DNA from 2 places in the Nitrincola salilacus genome. Region 2 is predicted to be linked to the other one. Evidence: predicted binding sites of a transcription regulator. Region 2 holds the regulator's gene; the other holds the start of a gene.
What was found. The regulator sigma-54, encoded in region 2, starts transcription at its own class of promoters, with help from an activator protein. The targets are predictions, from matches to a motif close to TGGCACNNNNNTTGCTNT.
Positions count from the first base shown of each region.

Region 1: the regulator sigma-54 is predicted to act here: its motif matches at 4,722-4,739, upstream of glnA (glutamate--ammonia ligase).

Region 1 covers NZ_CP176580.1:882,695-890,624, forward strand. The annotation lists gene ACK3CJ_RS04000 (hypothetical protein) at 1-930, opposite strand, end outside; gene dtd (D-aminoacyl-tRNA deacylase) at 1,078-1,515, opposite strand; gene pip (prolyl aminopeptidase) at 1,523-2,473, opposite strand; gene typA (translational GTPase TypA) at 2,619-4,427, opposite strand; gene glnA (glutamate--ammonia ligase) at 4,833-6,239, shown strand; gene glnL (nitrogen regulation protein NR(II)) at 6,666-7,739, shown strand; gene glnG (nitrogen regulation protein NR(I)) at 7,723-7,930, shown strand, end outside.
Region 2 covers NZ_CP176580.1:3,525,069-3,532,998, reverse strand. The annotation lists gene yjgA (ribosome biogenesis factor YjgA) at 1-228, opposite strand, end outside; gene ACK3CJ_RS16350 (HPr family phosphocarrier protein) at 246-515, opposite strand; gene rapZ (RNase adapter RapZ) at 547-1,404, opposite strand; gene ptsN (PTS IIA-like nitrogen regulatory protein PtsN) at 1,408-1,872, opposite strand; gene hpf (ribosome hibernation promoting factor) at 1,900-2,190, opposite strand; gene ACK3CJ_RS16330 (RNA polymerase factor sigma-54) at 2,245-3,834, opposite strand; gene lptB (LPS export ABC transporter ATP-binding protein) at 3,878-4,603, opposite strand; gene lptA (lipopolysaccharide transport periplasmic protein LptA) at 4,606-5,118, opposite strand; gene lptC (LPS export ABC transporter periplasmic protein LptC) at 5,105-5,671, opposite strand; gene ACK3CJ_RS16310 (KdsC family phosphatase) at 5,672-6,208, opposite strand; gene ACK3CJ_RS16305 (KpsF/GutQ family sugar-phosphate isomerase) at 6,208-7,179, opposite strand; gene ACK3CJ_RS16300 (ATP-binding cassette domain-containing protein) at 7,559-7,930, shown strand, end outside.

The DNA.
Region 1 (7,930 bases), 2.2 Mb from region 2:
AAGAGCCCAACCTATTGGACCTGCTCCTGCCAATGCCAGTAGTGCAGATTGGCCTCCAACAGCACTTATTGCACCCCAAGAAGCCGCAACTCCCCCCACAGCCCCTAAACCAAACCCAACAATCTGCTTTGCACTTTCACGATGCCAGTTTCCATCAGCATTACTCACGCTTTTTACCTTGCCAGCTCTGATAGAAGCGTCAGCAGCCAAAGATAATGGAGTGGCGGCTTTCGACATGAACTGAGAGAAGCTTTTCAGCCGATTTGCCTGAAACAGGTCGGATACAAAAATGCGTGAGTCGGACTTAAGGCGACCACGGTTGCGACTGGCCAGAGTGATGCCTCGATTGGCATTATTGATTGCTCCGCCACGGTTTTTAGTGCGCATGATCACTGGGGAGAGCTGGGTCATTGCGCTTCTGTGTTCGCTCATCAGCACATCGTAGGCTTGGATTGCATTGCGCCTTGCAACGGCATCCCTGGCGCCTGCGCCCGGCATACCAGCTGCGGCAGGTTTTTGCACAGCGATGAGGGCATTTTCGTAGTTCACCAAGGCTTTGTGAAAATTCGAAAGGTTTTGGTATTTGGCCTTGAAGGCCGGTCCTGAAGCACCTATCAGGCTGACTACTCCGTTGAGCTCCTCTTCAGTCAGGTACTTTTCCCAGAACTCGGCTTCACGGTGCAGCTCTTCACCTTCAGCTGCCGCTGCCCGCATTAACCAGCCACGCTCATGAATAGCCTGTTGATTAAGCGTACGGACAATCGACGGTGCATAGGGTTCTGCTATATCCAGTGTAAAAGCCTGGCCTTCATAGACACGACCGTTTGCCCCTATGCTATTCACTCGGGAAAACTCTGTGAGTAGTTCGTCGTCAGCTTCTATCAGGTCAGAAATGTGGCATGCGTGGGAATTGAAATAGACGGTAGGCATGTTAATGTCCTTATTAAAAAATCATCCTTCAGGGCGGTCCGGCCCTTGTTTGCGCAAAAGAGTACTGGCTTTTGTTATAGGGATCAAGGGGAGGCTACTGGGCTCTGTCGTTTCCTGTCTCATCCAACACTTCACCCATGCAGCACTTCACCCCTCCAGCATAAAAGTCACCGGCCCATCATTAGTCAGGCTGACCTGCATGTTGGCACCGAAGCTGCCGCAGGCAACCACCGGATGAATGGCGCGAGCCTGTTCAAGGAAATAGTTGTACAGACGCTCACCTTCGGCAGGTGTGGCGCCGGAGGAGAAGCCGGGGCGCAGGCCTTTGCGGGTATCGGCAACCAGGGTGAACTGAGAGACGACCAGCAGGCCCCCACCGACCTGCTGCAGATTCAGGTTCATCTTGCCCTCTGCATCCGAGAAAATGCGATAGTTGAGCACTTTCTGCAGCAGTTTATCGGCACTGGCTTCATTATCGATCCGCTCCACACCGAGCAGCAGCAGAATCCCCTGATCTATCTCGCCGATGCGCTGGCCGTCGACATCCACGGCGGCACTGCTCACGCGCTGAATCAATCCCTTCATATCGCTGTCATGCGCTCCATTCTGCAAATTTATCGGTAGTGTGTATCAGGTTGTCGATAATACCGGGTTCAAATGCAGAGTGGCCAGCATCGCGGACGATATGCAGCTCGGCCTGAGGTAGTAATTGATAGAGTTCATACGCTTGTTTTATCGGGCAGACCATATCATAACGGCCATGTACGATGACTGTAGGAATGTCATGGATCCGCGCTGTGTCGTGCAGGATCTGATTCGTCTCGATAAAGGCCTTGTTGACAAAGTAGTGTGCCTCGATGCGCGCCATGGCCAGGGCGAAGTGCGGGTTGGCAAAATGCTCGGCCACATCCTGATTGGGGTTGAGAGTCGAGCAGCGCCCCTCCCAGACCGACCAGGCTTTTGCTGCTGACATGCGGGCTATCTCATTGTTGGATGTCAGCCTGCGGTGGAAGGCGTTGAGCAGATCGTCATGCTCCTCGGGTGGAATGGGGTGCAGATAATCCTGCCAGTAATCGGGAAAAATCGCACTGGCTCCGGATTGATAAAACCAGTTGATATCCTCATCACGGCACAGAAAAATCCCACGCAGAATCATGCCCAGCACGCGCTCAGGGTGCGCCTGGGCGTAGAGCAGGCTCAGTGTTGAGCCCCAGGAGCCACCAAACAGAAACCATTGTTCCACCGAGAGCAGGTCACGGATTTTTTCCATATCCTCAATCAGATGTGCGGTGGTGTTATCGATCAGGCTGGCATGGGGTGTGGATTGGCCGCAGCCACGCTGATCAAACAGAATGATGCGGTAGCGATCCGGGTTGAAGAAGCGGCGATGATTAGGTGAGGTTCCGCCTCCCGGCCCGCCATGGACAAACAGTACCGGAATGCCATTGGGATTGCCGGACTCCTCTATATAGAGGTTATGGCCAGAGCCGACAGCCAGTTGATAACTTTTATTGCACTGAATCTCTGGATAAAGGGTGCGCATCGGCTTTCCTTTGATGAGGGAATCAGCCAACAGTATATCACCGCTGAAAGGCATAAATAGGGGGGGTGAATGGGGGGGGAGCCCAGAAATGACAAAGGCGCTGCCGGAGAGTATCCGACAGCGCCTTTGCAGGGTAGCTCAGCGATTACTTCTTGTTACGCTTGCGCTCATTCTCTTTCAGGAACTTCTTGCGGATGCGGATGCTGTTAGGTGTCACTTCGACCAGCTCGTCATCTTCAATAAAGTCCAGTGCCTGTTCCAGCGAGAAGCGGATAGGCGGTGTCAGGACGATGTTCTCATCGGTACCGGAGGCACGTACGTTGGTCAGCTGTTTGCCCTTGGTGGGGTTAACCACCAGGTCGTTGTTACGGCTGTGGATACCGATAACCATGCCTTCGTAGACTTCGATGTTAGGGTCGACGAACAGACGTCCGCGCTCCTGCAGAGTGAACAGGGCATAACCCAGCACTTTACCGTTGACCATGGAAACCAGCACGCCATTCTGACGATTGCCCAGTTCACCCGCCTTGACCGGACCATAGTGGTCAAAGATCGAGGTCATGATGCCGGTACCGGATGTCATGGTCAGGAACTGGCTGCGGAAGCCGATCAGGCCACGTGAAGGGATCATGAAGGTAATGCGTACACGACCCTTACCATCCACTTCCATATTGGTCATGTCGCCTTTACGCTTGCCCAGATCCTCAATGACGGATCCCTGATGATGCTCTTCAACATCCAGCATGACCAGTTCATAAGGCTCGTGAATGACGCCATCCACTTCTTTCTGAATAACTTCTGGACGTGATACGCCGATCTCATAACCTTCGCGGCGCATGGACTCGATCAGAACCGACAGATGCAGTTCGCCACGACCGGATACCTTGAATTTCTCAGGGCTGTCACCCTGCTGAACGCGCAGTGCAACGTTGTGCACCAGTTCGCGCTCGAGACGATCCTTGATATTACGGCTGGTAATGAACTTGCCTTCTTTACCTGCAAAAGGTGAGTCATTGACCTGGAATGTCATGGAAACGGTCGGTTCGTCTACTGCCAGTGCCGGCAGTGCTTCAACCGTATTCGGATCGCACAGCGTATCGGATATGTTCAGCTTATCCAGACCGGTGACACAAACGATATCGCCTGCCTGGGCATCAGTGACTTCAATACGCTCCAGACCATGGTAGCCCATGACCTGCAACACGCGGCCTGAACGCAGACCTGCATGGCTGTCAACGATCTTCACCTGAGTGTTGGGCGTCAGACGGCCACGTGTGATACGACCGATACCGATAACGCCGACATAGCTGTTGTAGTCCAGTGCAGAGATCTGCATCTGCAGCGGGCCGTCGGGATCAACATGAGGCGCATCAACGTGTTCGATAATCGCTTCAAGCAGCGGTGTCATGTCTTCGCTCATGTTCTCAACATCCAGGCCTGCAATGCCATTCAGGGCAGAGGCGTAGATGATGGGGAAATCGAGCTGTTCATCAGTGGCGCCGAGGTTGTCGAAAAGATCAAAGACCTGATCAACGACCCAATCAGGGCGAGCACCGGGGCGGTCAACCTTGTTGATGACCACAATCGGGTGCAGGCCTCTGGCGAAAGCTTTCTGGGTCACGAAGCGAGTCTGTGGCATTGGGCCATCAACCGCATCGACCAGCAGCAGAACAGAGTCCACCATGGAGAGAACACGTTCAACTTCGCCACCGAAGTCAGCATGCCCCGGAGTGTCTACGATATTGATACGGTAGTCATGCCAGAGAATAGAGGTGTTTTTGGCCAGAATCGTGATACCACGCTCGCGCTCCTGGTCATTGGAGTCCATGACACGCTCTTGCCCTTCATCGCGACGATGCAGAGTACCTGACTGTTGTAGAAGTTTATCGACGAGTGTAGTTTTGCCATGATCGACGTGGGCGATGATGGCGATATTTCTTAGGTTCTGGATCACGCGCTCTACCTGGGGTCCTGTTTCGAAGGCCAACATTATACGGGACACGCGGTCAACAATCGATCACTAAAGCACTTGCTTGTCAATTATATTCTTGTCGCTCCAGGATAGGGCAGGAAAATGTGGTTTGGTATAAGCTGGTGATCAGCAATTGGGAGTTATGGAGAGCAAATTTTCTATATCGCACTGATTTGGTGCGCTCAAAAGCTGTGATGAAACATTATGGTGCACCATGAAATGGCTTGGCCCCGTAATGGGTCCCTGAAATCAAGGTGGTCAGCACTTATTTGGTGCTGGCACGGTGTTTGCTTAGTAAAAAGACAAGAGGAAGGCAAGTCGTTGCAACCGGTTTGAAGTGCCAGATCGGACTTCCGGACAACAATTCATTCAAGTGGAGAGAGTCGTATGTCAGAGCATACTCTGAATCTGATTAAAGAAAGCGGTGCAAAGTGGGTCGACATGCGTTTTACCGATTTTAAAGGTAAAGAGCAGCACGTCACTATTCCGGTATCTGATATGGGTGATTCCTTCTTTGAAGAAGGAAAAATGTTTGATGGCTCTTCAATCGCCGGTTGGAAGGGTATCAACGAATCCGACATGATCCTGATGCCTGACGACAGTGCAACAATCCTGGATCCTTTCTGCGAAGCGCCTACTGTTATCGTTCGCTGCAACATCGTTGAGCCAGCTACCGGTCAGGGTTATGACCGTGACCCACGCTCTGTTGCTCTGCGTGCTGAGCAGTACCTGAAATCTACTGGTATCGCTGATACAGCGATGCTTGGCCCTGAGCCAGAGTTCTTCGTATTTGACGAAGTTAACTGGCATGCGGATATCGGTGGCTGTGGTTACACCATCTCCTCCGAAGAAGCTTCCTGGGCATCCAGCCACAAAATTGAAGGTGGCAACACCGGTCACCGTCCACGTGTAAAAGGTGGTTACTTCCCAGTTCCACCAATCGACTCTCTGCATGATCTGCGTGCGGCGATGTGCGACGCGATGGAAGCGATGGGTCTGACCATCGAAGTTCACCACCACGAAGTAGCGACTGCTGGTCAGTGCGAAATCGGTGTGCGTGGCAACACGTTGGTGAAGAAAGCTGACGAAGTACAGATTCTGAAATATGCCGTACACAACGTTGCTCATGCTTATGGCAAAACAGCTACCTTCATGCCTAAGCCGCTGGTAGGCGACAATGGTTCAGGTATGCATGTTCACCTGTCCATGAACAAAGATGGCGTCAACATCTTTGCCGGTGACGGCTACGGTGGTCTGAGCGAAACAGCTCTGTACTATATCGGTGGTATCGTAAAACATGCCAAGGCGCTGAACGCCCTTTGCAACCCTTCTACCAACTCTTACAAGCGTCTGGTACCAGGCTTTGAAGCACCAGTCATGCTGGCTTACTCTGCCCGTAACCGTTCAGCGTCTCTGCGTATTCCTTACACCACTACGCCTAAAGCACGTCGTGTGGAAGCGCGTTTCCCTGATCCAGCTGCCAACCCTTACCTGTGCTTTGCCGGACTGCTGATGGCGGGTATCGACGGTATCCAGAACAAGATTCACCCTGGCGACCCAGCTGACAAGGATCTTTACGATCTGCCAGCTGAAGAAGCCAAGCTGATCCCGACTGTTGCATCAAGCCTGACTGAAGCACTGGATTGTCTGGAAGCAGATCACGAGTTCCTGACCAAGGGCGGCGTGTTCTCCAAGGATATGCTGGATGCTTACATCAAGCTGAAACGTGCTGATGTTGAGCGTGTCAACATGACCACTCACCCAGTCGAATTCGACCTGTACTACTCAGTTTAAGAGGCCTGCAGGCGATATCAAAAAACCTCCTCCGGGAGGTTTTTTTGTCTTGGGGGTAATGACCCTCTCCTCTGGGCTTTGCAGAGAGTAGCCCTGCAAGTAGTAGCCCTGCAAGAGTGCAGAGGAGAGGGCGGGTTATCTGATTGATTAAAAATCATATTTTTGTTGGATGCACGCTAATTGTGAGTTATGCACTATAATGGTGCATAGTGAATGTCCTTTTTTGGTGTGATGCTGCATAGGTGCCTGCCAGAGACTACGTCAGCATACTGCAGAGCTACCCCAACACTACGCCAGCACTAACGCCATAGCCCTGTCATGCCAGTTTCAGGCTGGTTTCAGGTCAGTTTCAGGCTAGTTGAGCCCGATAGTGAGTTGTGGCCTCTATTTTGCAAGATCAGTAACAAGAGATCGGAGAGTGGGTGAATGTTTCGTCACGATGTAAGTCGCCAGATACTGGAAAACCTGACCACAGCCGTACTGTTGCTGGATCAGCAGTTGTGTATTCAGTACATGAACCCGGCTGCCGAGATGTTGCTGGAGGCCTCTTCGCGGCGCCTGTTGAACCGGCCCTTTGAAGAGTGGTTGTCACCCTGCAAGGAGGATCTGGAGGTGTTGCGTGAGTCTTTCCGTACCGGGCATCCCTACAGCAAGCGTGAAGCCAGACTGATCACTCAGGCAGGGCAGGAGCTGATCGTGGATTACAGCGTTAACCCCATGTCCCACAAGGGATTGCTGTTGGAGATTCAGGCCAGAGATCGTCTGATGCGCATCGAACGCGAAGAGGAACTGCTGACCCGACATGCCACGGCGCGTTCACTGGTTCGCGGACTGGCGCATGAGATCAAGAATCCGCTGGGCGGAATTCGGGGTGCGGCGCAACTGCTGGAGCGGGAGCTGGATAACGAGGAGCTGCACGATTACACCCGCGTTATCATCGACGAAGCGGATCGCCTGCGCAATCTGGTGGATCGTCTGCTGGGTCCGCACAAGCTGCCGCGCATTGAGGACGTCAATATCCATGCGTTGCTGGAGCGGGTTTGCAGCCTGGTCAGTGCCGAATCGGGCAGCACGTTGGTGTTCCTGCGCGATTATGATCCCAGTATTCCTGAGTTCAGGGGTGATAAAGAGCAGTTGATCCAGGCGATTCTGAATATCGTGCGCAACGCCATGGAGGCGCTGCAGGGAGCCGCAACACCGGATCCGCAGATCATGATCAGAACCCGTGCGCTGCGACAGATCACGCTGGGCAGCGAGAAACACCGCCTGGTCTGTTCAGTCGAGATTATCGACAACGGACCCGGTATACCACCCGATCTGGTGAACTCAATTTTTTATCCAATGGTCACGGGGCGTGCCGATGGATCAGGGCTTGGCCTGTCGATAGCACAGGCGATCATCAATCAGCATAAAGGGCTGATCGAATGCTCATCAGAGCCTGGGCAAACCCGTTTCCAATTACTAATTCCACTGGAGCAAAAGTATGAAAACGCCGGGTAATGTCTGGATTGTGGATGATGACCGATCGATCCGATGGGTGCTGGACAAGGCCCTCAGTTCTGCCGGTATTCAGGCCTCAGCGTTTGAAAGTGCAGACGAGCTGATTAAACGTCTGGAGCGGGAACAGCCGGACGCCATCGTCAGTGATATCAGAATGCCGGGTACCGATGGCCTGCAACTGCTGGAGCATA
Region 2 (7,930 bases):
TTGCATATGTCGCTTCAGCGCGATGTGGGAACTGATACGTCGGCTCTCTTCAACCGCACGGCGCATATGATCGCTCATAGATACTTTTGCCAGTTGGTCCGGGCGAAGCTCAGAGAGCTTCTTACCCAGCTCCTGCAGCGCGTGCATCTGGCGTTTGATCTCCGACTTGCTGATCTCTTCGGATTCGTCGTGCTCCAGATGCTCGTTTCCTGCCTTGCGTTTACTCATCAGTCATCTTTCCAGAATTATTCAGCTTCGTCGAAGCGGTTGTTGATCAGAGTCTCAAGCGCCTCAATTGCCGGTTGTTCATCATCGCCGTCAAGATGAAAGGTCAGCTCTGTGCCCTGGCTGGCCGCCAGCATCATCACCGCCATGATACTTTTACAGTCAGCAACACGTCCTTCCTTCTCGACTTTGATGTCGCAGGTATATTGGCTGGCTGTTGCCGTCAGCTTTGCTGCAGCGCGCGCATGCAGGCCCAGCTTGTTAATGATGGTCAGGGAGGTTTTGATCATGTTGCTGTAGGGTTCTCTGGCTTGTCGGTGATCAGGTCAGTTCGCGGTGGCGTACCTGCACATTATCCATATGCTGACTGAAATGACCAGCAAGACACTCGGCAATATACACGGAGCGATGTTGTCCGCCGGTGCAGCCTATGCCGATGGTGAGATAACTGCGGTTATCGCGTGCGAAACGGGGAATCCATTTTTCCAGAAAACCTCGCAGGTCATCCAGCATCTCCTTTACTTCCTCAGACTGCTCGAGAAATGCCTTGATCTCGGTGTCCAGCCCTGAGTATTGACGCAGTTCCGGGATCCAGTAGGGATTAGGAAGAGCGCGGACATCGAAGGTGAAGTCTACATCCAGGGGGAGGCCATGTTTGAAGCCGAAGGATTGAAACTGCAACGACAACGACTGTTCCGGTCTCTGAGCAACACGCAGCTTGATGGAGTCGCGCAGCTCATAGAGCGTCAGCCTCGAGGTATCCATACGAATATCAGCCAGGCTGGCAATCGGTTCGAGCAGTAGTCTCTCTTTTTCGATCGCTTCTTTCAGCCCCGCACCACTGCTGGTCAGCGGATGCTTACGGCGAGTGGCATTGAAGCGTTTGAGCAAAGTGGCTTCACCGGCATCAAGGTAGATAACTTCACTGCTGAGATCTGGAATCTGGCTGATACTGCGCAAAATATCCGGTACCTGACGCAAGTTGCTGACCAGATTGCGGGCATCTATGCTGACGGCCAATCGTTCAGGACGATCTGGCGCCAACAACATCTGACCAATGAGTTCCGGCAGGAGCAGGGCTGGAAGGTTGTCGATACAGTAAAAATCGATATCTTCCAGTGCCTGCAGGGCGGTGCTTTTGCCCGAGCCGGAGCGGCCGCTGAGGACGACCAGTTTCATCTGTTAACTCCCGTTACCCGAGGTGGCCACCAGCGCCTGATAAAGCGAGTGACTGTCGGTACAGTTGCGCAGAGTTTCACGCACATCGCTGTTGCTGAAAAGTTCGGCAATGCTGGCCAGAGTCTGAAGATGTTGTGCGGCTTCATTTTCCGGTACCAGCAGGCAGCACAACAGATCAACCGGTCGGTTGTCGATCGCATCGAAGTCGATGGGTTGCTCAAGTGTTATGAGCAGCGCCAGCGCTTGTTCACAGCCGGGAAGGCGGCAGTGCGGAATTGCCACACCATCACCTATCCCGGTGCTACCGAGTCTTTCGCGATTAAGCAGACCACTGAAGATTTCTTCAGTTTCCAGTCCTTCGATCTGGGCAGCGAGGGTATCGCTGGCCAGTTCGAGGACTCTTTTCTTGCTGGCCGCATCCATGTGGCATAGTGTTCTGGATTCGGTCAGCAGCTCGGAGATATGCATAGGGTAATGTCGGTCTTGGTTAGTGGGTTATTTGAAAGACTTCATTTTTTCCTTGTGCTTGATAACCTGCCGATCAAGTTTATCAACCAGCCCATCAATTGCGGTGTACATGTCATCCTGTTCATCTGTCGCAAACAGTTCTCCACCTGCTAGATGTACATCAGCTTCTGCTTTCTGGCGGGTTTTTTCAACAGTGAGGATAACCTGAACATTGGTAATGTTATCGAAATGGCGCTCCAGCTTTTCAAATTTCGCATGCACATATTCGGTCAGTGCATCAGTCAGCTCTACATGATGGCCAGTGATATTAATCTGCATAAGGCTTCTCCTTGTTGTCAGGCACGATAAGGTTTGTTCTGTGCCTGTTTGTTATTAAAGCAAACGCTTGCGCTCATTAGAAGGTGGTATGCTCAGCGCTTCGCGATATTTTGCGATAGTTCGCCTTGCGACGTTAATGCCCTGTTCTTTCAGCAGTTGAGCGATCTTGTTGTCACTCAGTGGTTTTGCGCTGTTTTCACCTGCAACCAGCTTCTTGATCAGTGCACGAATAGCGGTGGAGGAGGCGCCTTCACCGTCAGCAGTCGTGACCTGGCTGGAAAAGAAATATTTGAGCTCGAAGATGCCGCGCGGTGTATGTATGAACTTTTGCGTGGTGACCCTGGAAATGGTGGACTCATGCATGGAAACAGCTTCCGCAATGTCGTGTAGCACCATGGGCTTCATTGCCTCCTCACCGAAATCCAGAAAATCTCGCTGTCTTTCGACGATTTCGCTGGCAACCTTCAGTAGTGTGTCATTGCGGCTGAGAAGGCTCTTCAAGAACCAGCGAGCTTCCTGTAGATGACTTTTAAGATAGTTGTTATCGGCGCTGTTGTCAGCCCTTCTGATCAAATCTGCGTATTGAGTGTTGATGCGCAGTTTTGGCGAGGTGTCAGGATTCAGGGTAACAATCCACTCGTCACGGTGCTTGCTGACAATGACATCAGGGATCACATATTCAGATTGACTGGAGATGATGCTGGAGCCCGGGCGCGGATTCAGTGACTGAATCAGTGAGATGATCGATTGCAGATCATCTTCCTTGACGCGCAGTTTACGCATCAGGCTTCGATAGTCGTGGCTTGCCAGAAGCGGCAGATGATCCGAGGCCAGCTTTATCGCTTCTTTGCCCCAGGGTAGCGAGGATCCAAACTGTCGCAGCTGGATGATCAAACACTCACTGAGATCGCGAGCCGCTACGCCGGGAGGATCGAACTGCTGGATACGATGCAGAACGGCTTCTATTTCATCCAGCTCGGCATCGCCAAAATAATCAGGTTCCTGTTCTTTGAACTGCTCGAGCAGTTCTTCGGTTGAAACCTTCAGGTAGCCATCGGTGTCGATGCCGTCAATGATGGCTTCAGCGACCATGCGATCAGCATCGCTCATTGGCGTCAGATTTAACTGCCAGTTCAGATGGTCCTGCAGGGTGTCTTCGCGGGTATCATTCTCGTTGTCTGGCCAGTCGTCGGATGATGCACTACTGCTCTGCTGCTGGTATGTGTCATCCCAACTGCTGTCTGTAGCCAGTTCAGAGGGGATCTGTTCGCTCCATTCACTGTCGGTATCCGGGCCGTCAAAACTGTCATCACTCTCGGCCCGACTGTCAGTACTCTCCGTATTGCTCTTGCTGACAATCTCTGAGTTACCGGATGGCTGAAACTCATCCTTCTCATCGTAGCTTTTGCTGTCATAGCTGTCTTCGTGCGCATCTTCGTAAGAGGTGTCGTAGGATTCCTCTATCGACGCGGTCTCTGGCTCATGCTCCTCTTCGCTGACCTCCAGCAGTGGATTGTTTTCCAGCGCCTGCTGTATCTCCTGCTGCAGATCAAGCGTCGACAGTTGCAGCAGCCGTATCGCCTGCTGCAACTGAGGTGTCATCGTGAGATGCTGGCCAATCTTGAGATGTAGCGCTTGTTTCATATGCCAGTATTATCACTTGAGGTTAGACGGTGGATAGTGGTCATCATAGCCTGAACTGTTCGCCCAGATAGGCTGATCTGACCTGCTTATTCGCCATGATTGTCTCGGGATCTCCCTCTGCGAGGATGGCTCCTTCACTGACAATGTAAGCGCGTTCACAGATATCGAGTGTCTCCCTGACATTATGATCGGTGATCAGAATTCCTATACCGCGACTCTGCAGATGGCGAATCGTCTGCTTGATATCATTGACCGAAATGGGGTCAACGCCGGCAAATGGCTCATCCAGCAGTATGAAGGTGGGCTCTGTTGCCAGTGCCCGGGCAATTTCGACGCGTCTCCTTTCGCCACCCGACAGCGCCATACCGGGACTGTTGCGGATGTGCGTGATATGAAACTCCTGCAGCAGTGCTTCCAGTTGCTCTTCACGATCGGCCTTGCTCATCTCCTTGCGTGTTTCCAGAATTGCCATCAGGTTATCACGTACACTGAGCTTTCTGAAAACCGAGGGCTCCTGAGGCAGATAACCGACTCCTCGCTGTGCACGGCCATGCATCGGCATGCCTGTGACATCATCCTGATTGATACGGATATGGCCCTCATCCGCTGCCACGAGACCGACAATCATGTAGAAGCAGGTGGTTTTGCCTGCGCCGTTGGGGCCGAGGAGACCCACGATCTCTCCCTGGCTGATCTTGAGTGATACATCACGCACAACCTGACGGCCTTTGTAGCTCTTGGCCAGATGGAGTGCTTCAAGCATTGCCATAATCAGTTTCCACTGCTTCTGGGTTGAATGACCATTTCAACACGCTGCCCACCACTTTCGCTACCGAATGCATCCACAACCGCCTGATCCATGTTGTATACGATACGTTCGCCGGTGAAGTTGTCGTTACCCTGAACCACACGGGCCTGATTGGTGATGGTGACCTGCTGCTGTGTAACGTGGTAATTCATGTTCTGGCCGTAAGCTTTGGTCAGTGGCTGCCCCTCGCGGTGCTGTTGATGGAACTCAGCAGGGGTGCCGGTTGAGATGATGCGTTCAATTTCGCCATCGGATGAACGACGCAGCTCTACACGGTCTCCCAGCAGCAGCATGCTGCCCTGACGTATTTCAACGCGGCCACTGTAGATGGTAACGCCTGTCTGCTCATTCATGCTGGCCTGATCTGCACTGATGTAGATAGGTTCATCTTTGTCGCTCGGCAGGGCGTGTGCAGCGTTTGCCAGAAGCAAGCAACTGCTCAGGCACAATAGTGCCACTTGTTTAATTCTTGACATAAATACCTCTTACCTCTGATAGCAGCTCAACACGTCGCTCACTGAACCAGGCCTGCATACCAATGGCATCTGTGCGGCTTTGGCCATCTGTAAGAGTTACGGCTGCTTCTGTCGAAGCGAAGTCCTGTGGTGGAAACAGGGCCAGAACGCTTGTGGTCATGATAATGGGTGTGCCTTGTACAGGATTATCAATAACCTGTACATCCCCTGCAAGTTCAATCTTGCTTTCATCGTCCAGCATCCAGGCCTCATCGGCTATGATTTCGAGCACCGATCCGTCTGCTCGACTCTGGGTCAGCACAGGTGTCATCATCTGCACCTGTTCCAGGCCTGGCAGGTGTTGCACCAAGGGAGTGGTGATCTCCTGTTGCAACTGACCGTCAACACCAAATAGCTGTATGCGGGCATCACGGATGAAAAAGTCCACTTCATCTGGCAGGGGAGGCCTTTCTGATGACGTTTCGGTCGGGATGCCGAAGAACCCCCAGAACAACAGTAAGGGTACCATGATCAGCAGCGCCAGCAGAATGCGCAGACGAATCGATGAAAACACTTAGCGGTACTCCTCGAAAAGCGCCTGCAGCTTGCCCTGTGCGGCAAGAATGATTTCACAGAACTCGCGAGCAGCTCCCTCTCCACCACGACGGCTGGTGCACCAGTCAGCTTCCTGGCGTACCAGGGCGTGGCCATCAGGGACGGTTGCGCCAAAGGCCACTGTAATGATGGCAGACAGATCCGGCAAGTCATCCCCTATATAAGCGGTTGTAGCGGCAGAATGTCCGGTGTCGGTCCAGATCTCTTTCAATGCGGCCAGCTTATCTTCGCGTCCCTGCATCAGGTAGGTGATGCCGAGCGCCTTGGCACGCAGCTCAACCTGAGGTGAGCTGCGACCTGTGATAATTGCAGTTTCCAGTCCAGCCTGATGGAGCAGCTTGATGCCCAGCCCATCCAGCGTATTAAAGGACTTGATCTCCTGTCCATTAGCCAGAAAATTAAGCTGGCCATTGGTAAGGATGCCATCGACATCAAAAGCGACCAGATGAACCGATTTAAGGCGGTTGATCAATGCAGTGGAAAGATCATGTGTCATCAGATCACTCCCGCTTTCAGCATGTCATGCATGTTGAGTGCGCCGATCGGGACCCCCAGAGCATCAGTGACCAACAGCGCGTTGATCTTGCGCTCCTGCATCACTTTCAGTGCTTCGGCAGCCAGCGCATGGGCCTGCACGGTTGTGCAGCCCACTGTCATGACATCGATGATGGCCGTGTGCTTGAGATCTATCTCCTGATCCAGAGTACGTCTGAGGTCACCATCGGTGAAAATACCCTTGAGTACGCCGTTGTCATCCGTCACGGCGGTCATTCCCAGGCGTTTTCGGGTGATCTCCATCAAGGCTTCGCGGATCGGTGTCGAGATCGTCACGCGCGGGATGTCATCGCCACTGTGCATGATATCTTCAACCCTTAACAGCAGTCGTCGACCCAGGCTTCCACCCGGATGAGAGATGGCAAAATCTTCGGCACTGAAGCCGCGAGCTTCAAGCAGCGCAATGGCCAGCGCATCGCCGAGCACCAATTGTGCGGTTGTGCTGGAAGTCGGTGCAAGATTGAGCGGGCAGGCTTCGCGCTCAATAGGAACATGCAGATTGATGTCAGCTGTTCTGGCCAGAGTTGACTCGGGGTTGGACGTGATGCTGACCAGAGGGGCCCCCATCCGCTTGATCAGAGGCAGTATGGTCACGACCTCGGATGTTTCACCTGAGTTGGAAATTGCCAGCACGACATCCTGACCGGTGAACATGCCGAGATCGCCATGGCTGGCCTCGCCAGGGTGAACAAAGAATGCCGGGCTTCCTGTGCTGGCCAGTGTGGCGGCGATCTTGTTGCCGATATGGCCGGACTTACCCATGCCGGTCACAATGATACGGCCCTTGCACTGCATCAATAGCTCGCAGGCGTGTACAAATGTTTCATTCAGATGGTTCAGCAGGAGATCAACGGCTTCTCGCTCAATCTCTATTGTGCGTTTTCCGGTTTCGAGAAAGTTGAATTCTGTCATGCAGTATCGGTTCGCCTCTCACTTGGCTTGAATCGGCAGCTCCTCAGGAGCATTTGTCTCATGGCCGACAAGTTTAACCCAGCTCAGCTTCAGATCGTATCGGATTTGTTGAATTCACTCCAATTCCCGTACGGATGTCGGTCAGGTTGAAACTTTTGTCTGGTAAAGGGGGTCAATCGCTGTGCGATCTTCAGTTCAGGTTCAGTTCTGGCTGTCATGCTTTGAAACCACTCATCTCATCGTGTGGTCAGGCGAGGCGGTAATCTGAACCTCATTTTAACTTGTGTTGGCAAATGATATATTGGGCGGCTTTGTTGACAGTGATTGATAGGGTATTGCCAGAATGGAAGCGGAAACCTCACAGGCTGCGGCTTCGACCATGCTCAGTGACATAATTATCGATATACAGGAACTCACCTTTTCGCGGGGTGAACGTGTCATTTTTGATGGTGTGGACATCGCAATACCGCGTGGCAAAGTCACCGCTATCATGGGGCCTTCCGGCAGCGGCAAAACCACCTTGCTGAAACTGATCGGTGGACAGCTTGCACCGGAGCGTGGCCAGGTATTGCTCGAAGGCAATAATATCTCCCGCATGGGGCGCAATGAGCTGTTCAGGGCGCGTGAGCGCATGGGTATGCTGTTTCAAAGTGGCGCGTTGTTCACTGATATGAGTGTATTTGACAATGTCGCCTTCCCGTTGCGTGTTCACAGCGACCTGCCAGATGCGATGATCCGCGATATCGTATTG